2 regions of the Pseudoalteromonas sp. NSLLW218 genome follow, and region 1 is predicted to be linked to the other one. Evidence: predicted binding sites of a transcription regulator. Region 1 holds the regulator's gene; the other holds the start of a gene.
The links. Region 1 encodes FliA, which starts transcription of late flagellar genes. Its sites were predicted from a motif close to CTAAAGNTNNNNNNNNNNNNGCCGATA; they were not measured.
Positions count from the first base shown of each region.

Region 2: a site for FliA is predicted at 917-943, ahead of I6E80_RS02630 (DUF4402 domain-containing protein). Genes of this name have one in related genera too.

Region 1 is NZ_JADYWO010000007.1:269,435-271,642, reverse strand. It holds gene flhF (flagellar biosynthesis protein FlhF) at 1-14, shown strand, start outside; gene I6E80_RS12935 (MinD/ParA family protein) at 7-867, shown strand; gene I6E80_RS12930 (RNA polymerase sigma factor FliA) at 894-1,604, shown strand; gene cheY (chemotaxis response regulator CheY) at 1,645-2,028, shown strand; gene I6E80_RS12920 (protein phosphatase CheZ) at 2,046-2,208, shown strand, end outside.
Region 2 is NZ_JADYWO010000001.1:577,988-580,195, reverse strand. It holds gene I6E80_RS02635 (hypothetical protein) at 1-213, opposite strand, end outside; gene I6E80_RS02630 (DUF4402 domain-containing protein) at 238-867, opposite strand; gene I6E80_RS02625 (SPOR domain-containing protein) at 995-1,600, opposite strand; gene I6E80_RS02620 (SPOR domain-containing protein) at 1,664-2,208, opposite strand, start outside.

The DNA.
Region 1 (2,208 bases):
GGATGTATGATTAACACAGTATTAGATCAAGCAAGCGGCCTGCGCAAGATGAGTCAAAACAATAACAACGGCGTAAAAGTTATCGCTGTAACCGGTGGTAAGGGTGGAGTAGGGAAAACAAATGTTTCTCTAAATACAGCTATTGCACTAGGGCAACAAGGTAACAGAGTATTAGTGCTGGATGCTGACTTAGGTTTAGCAAACTGTGATGTAATGCTTGGTTTACGTGTAGAGCGTAATTTATCACACGTTTTGTCTGGTGAATGTGAGCTTGACGAAATTTTAGTTGAAGGCCCAGCAGGTATTAAAATTGTACCCGCTACGTCTGGTTCGCAAAGTATGGTGGAGTTATCGCCATCTGAGCATGCTGGACTAATTCGTGCGTTTAGCGAATTAAATACCGAATTTGATATTTTAATTGTAGATACCGCCGCAGGTATTTCAGACATGGTACTGAGCTTTTCTCGCGCGGCACAAGATGTAATGGTTGTCGTGTGCGATGAACCAACATCAATAACGGATGCTTACGCACTTATTAAAGTATTAAGCCGTGAGCACGGTGTTTATAAGTTTAAAATTGTCGCCAATATGGTCCGCAGTATGCGTGAAGGCACCGAATTATTTGCAAAGCTTTCTAAAGTAACAGATCGCTTTTTAGATGTATCAATGGAGCTAGTCGCAACGGTTCCTTATGACGAAAATATGCGCAAAGCAACACGTCGTCAAAAAGTAATCGTAGAACTCTTTCCAAATTCGCCAGCCGCTCTTGCGTTTAAAACACTGGCAACAAAAGCAGTTAAATGGCCAATACCAAATCAACCATCTGGGCATTTAGAGTTTTTCATTGAGAAACTAGTAAACGGCTAATTATGACAACACTGGTGAATAGAGCTATGGGATATCAATCAACACAAAACTTAAATGTGATTGTTGAGAAACATGCATCACTTGTAAAAAAAGTGGCATGTCATCTAATTGCTCGATTACCACCTAGCGTTCAGCTTGATGATTTAATTCAATCAGGAATGATAGGTTTAATAGAAGCTTCAAAAAACTTTGATGCAACAAAAGGTGCAAGCTTTGAGACCTTTGCTGGTATTCGTATTCGCGGTGCTATGCTTGATGAAATGCGCCGTGGTGATTGGGCTCCTCGTTCAGTACACCGTAAAAGCCGACAAGTTGCAGAAGCAATTACTGGGCTCGAAAGTAGTCTGAACCGCGAACCAACAGATACAGAAGTTGCTGAAAAACTTGAAATTTCGCTCAATGAGTACCATCATATTTTAAATGATGTTAATACCAGTAAAGTATTAGGCATAGAAGACCTTGGTGTCGATGAGGATGTTATTACTCCCGTAGGCCAAGATTTAGCGCTAGACAAACCTTTTAATAATGTTAAAAATGACCGGTTTAATGAGTCTTTGCTAAGCGCGATAAAGTCATTACCAGAGCGTGATGCAATGGTGCTTTCTTTGTACTATAACGATGAAATGAATTTAAAAGAAATAGGACATATACTCGATGTAAGCGAATCGCGTGTAAGTCAGATACATGGTCAGGCGATGATTAAGCTTAAAGCTAAAATCAATGACTGGATAAACTAGTAGTAAGTAAACTAAGGTTAATACCTCACTGGGGGATGTTTTGGATAAAAACATGAAAATTCTTGTAGTTGATGATTTTTCAACGATGAGACGAATTATAAAAAACCTATTACGTGACTTAGGTTTCACTAACGTTCAAGAAGCTGATGACGGGTCTACAGCTTTGCCTATGTTACAAAATCAAGTATTTGATTTTGTGGTTACAGATTGGAATATGCCTGGAATGCAAGGCATTGACCTTTTAAGAGCAATTCGTGCAGATGATAAGTTAAAACATATCCCTGTATTGATGGTAACGGCAGAAGCTAAAAAAGAACAAATAATAGCTGCAGCGCAAGCTGGCGTTAATGGTTATATTGTTAAGCCGTTTACGGCTGGAACATTAAAAACTAAATTAGAAAAAGTATTTGAACGCTTAGGCTAATGATGGGGGAGAGGCTTATGTCAGCACCAGCTGCGCCTCAAATAACGTTAGAACAAGCTCGTCAACTCGTCATTTTTTTAGAAAACGATGAGCAAGATAAAGCAAATGAGTTGATTTTAGAGACCGCTTCACAAGAGCAGTCTAAATTATTTGCTGAAGTTGGGAAGTTGACTCGTCAAC
Region 2 (2,208 bases), on a different contig from region 1:
GTTTTCAATTAATACTTCAGCCACCTCGCCACCTTCAATTATATGAATGTCATTGGTACTTGAACTACGCCCGTTAGGCAGTAGTTCAAGTGTACTTACACGCTCGTTTTTGGCAACAACCACGGTTCCAAAATTAAGCTGTTGGAAAATAGTCACTTGGGATACAGCACTAAATGAAGAAAATATAATCAATAAACATGAGTATTTTAACATTATTCCCTAATCCCAACTATTCTCTTATTGGTATTCAACAGTTACAGCTACATCTCCTGTGTATGAAACATCGCCATACTCTGTAAATACTGTTTTATCTGTAGTTAATGTTGCTCCAACACTAAATGTTGCCGTACCATCAATATCTGTCGTTACAGTGCTAGTCGAGCCATCAATGGATCCTGTATCTGCGGTATTACTGCCCGCAACTACATAATATGTAAAATCAGATAACGTAAAGCCCGGCCCACCAGGTGCAGAATCTTGCGTAGTCATATCTACATCAGTAACACTTTGGATCAGTATATCTGTAAAATTTGAAGCACCTGAAATTGTAAAAGTCGCTGGTGCGAAATCCGTTGAATCTAAAACACTAATTTCAGCATCTGTATTTGTAGTTCCAGCTGTTGCTATATAAGTTGGGTTACTCCCCGCTAATGCAGGAAGTACTACTGAAGCAAAATCTGCAGCATCTCCACCATTAGTTACTCGAACAATACCAAAGTTCATTGGATCCCCAACTTCAAAGTCAAATGAATTTTGTACTTGTACAGATGCAACTGCATTCGCTGTTTCTGCGATTACTGCTGAAGAGGTTAAAGAAAGTGCAGTGATAGATGCAGCCAAAGCTACTTTAGTAAAAAGATTGTTCATAATTTGTCCCTTAAATATATTTAATTAACCTTAGTCAGGTTACATTAAGTATCGGCAGAGTCCATGAAATATTTAGAAAAAATATATTTTTTATTAAATATTCAAAACAAGTAAACTGTTTTTGTATTTAGCCTTCTTTAAAAGTGGTCAATTTACACCTATTCCCTAGCCTGAAAAAAAACATGCACAACTGCGCAGCTTGCTTTTGAGTTTGAACGGGCCCAGCTACCAGGTTATAGAGCGTAACTGAATTTTTAGTTTGCGCATTTATTTGATATTGCAAAATTGCACTTAATTGTGGATATTGCTGCTGTAAACGCTGCACTTGTGCTTCAGCTCTTTTAGCATTCATATACCTAGCAATTTGAACACTGTAACTTATTTTTTTCGCATCAATAATACTTTTGCTTTCTATGGATTCTGTTGCTATATGAGCAATATTTTCACTTCCGTACTTTATATGCTTAACATCACCTTTAAGTGGCTCTGGCACCGCATCAATATCGGTTTGTGCGGATAGAGCTTGAATTAACATTAACAGGTCTTCTTCAATATCACTTAAACGATTTATTTTTTCTTTACTGCTGTCCCATTGTTCAAGGTAAGGCTTTATCTCCTGCATACGGACCATATCATCTAACTGATTAGTGTCAGTATTTTGACTGCTACACCCCATAAGGCTAAGAGCTAATCCCACGTATAAAATAAAATGTTTCAACTGATTAAAAACCATTTAGCACTATGTAAAAATAACAAAGCAAAAAACAAGCCAAAAAAGACCTTATAATCCAATATTTTAAAGTTTAACCGGTTTATCTGTGTAGTTACTTACTATGCAATCGAGTTTGTACAGCTTAAATACGTCACAGTCGGCTTTCGCATTTTTAAAGTTTTGGTAAGAGCCTAACTTTAGTCTATAAAACATTTTGTCGTTTATTTTGGCGGTTTCTACGTTAGTCAGTATTTTGTCTCTAAACAATGGTGCTGCTTTAGTATTTAGCTCTTGCCATGCTTTAGCCACACCTTGCTCTGAGTCAACCGAAGCTACCTGTAAAGCAAATACATGTTTAGGTTTATTTAATTTTACAGTTTGTTTTTTATTACTGTAATTTTGTTTAACTTGTTGGCGTGACTTAACATTGCGTGTGTTTCTTGGTGAACGTACAGACTTGCTGCTGTACCCTTGATTAGACTGCGCAATAGCTTTGCTGTTTATAATATCAATATGATTTACGAGATAAGTGATTTCTTTTTCTAATCTTAAAATTCGCTCTATACCTTCACGAGCTTGTTGCCACTGCATTGCGGCATCTTTTAGCTGAGCAAGTTCAAGGGCTGTAA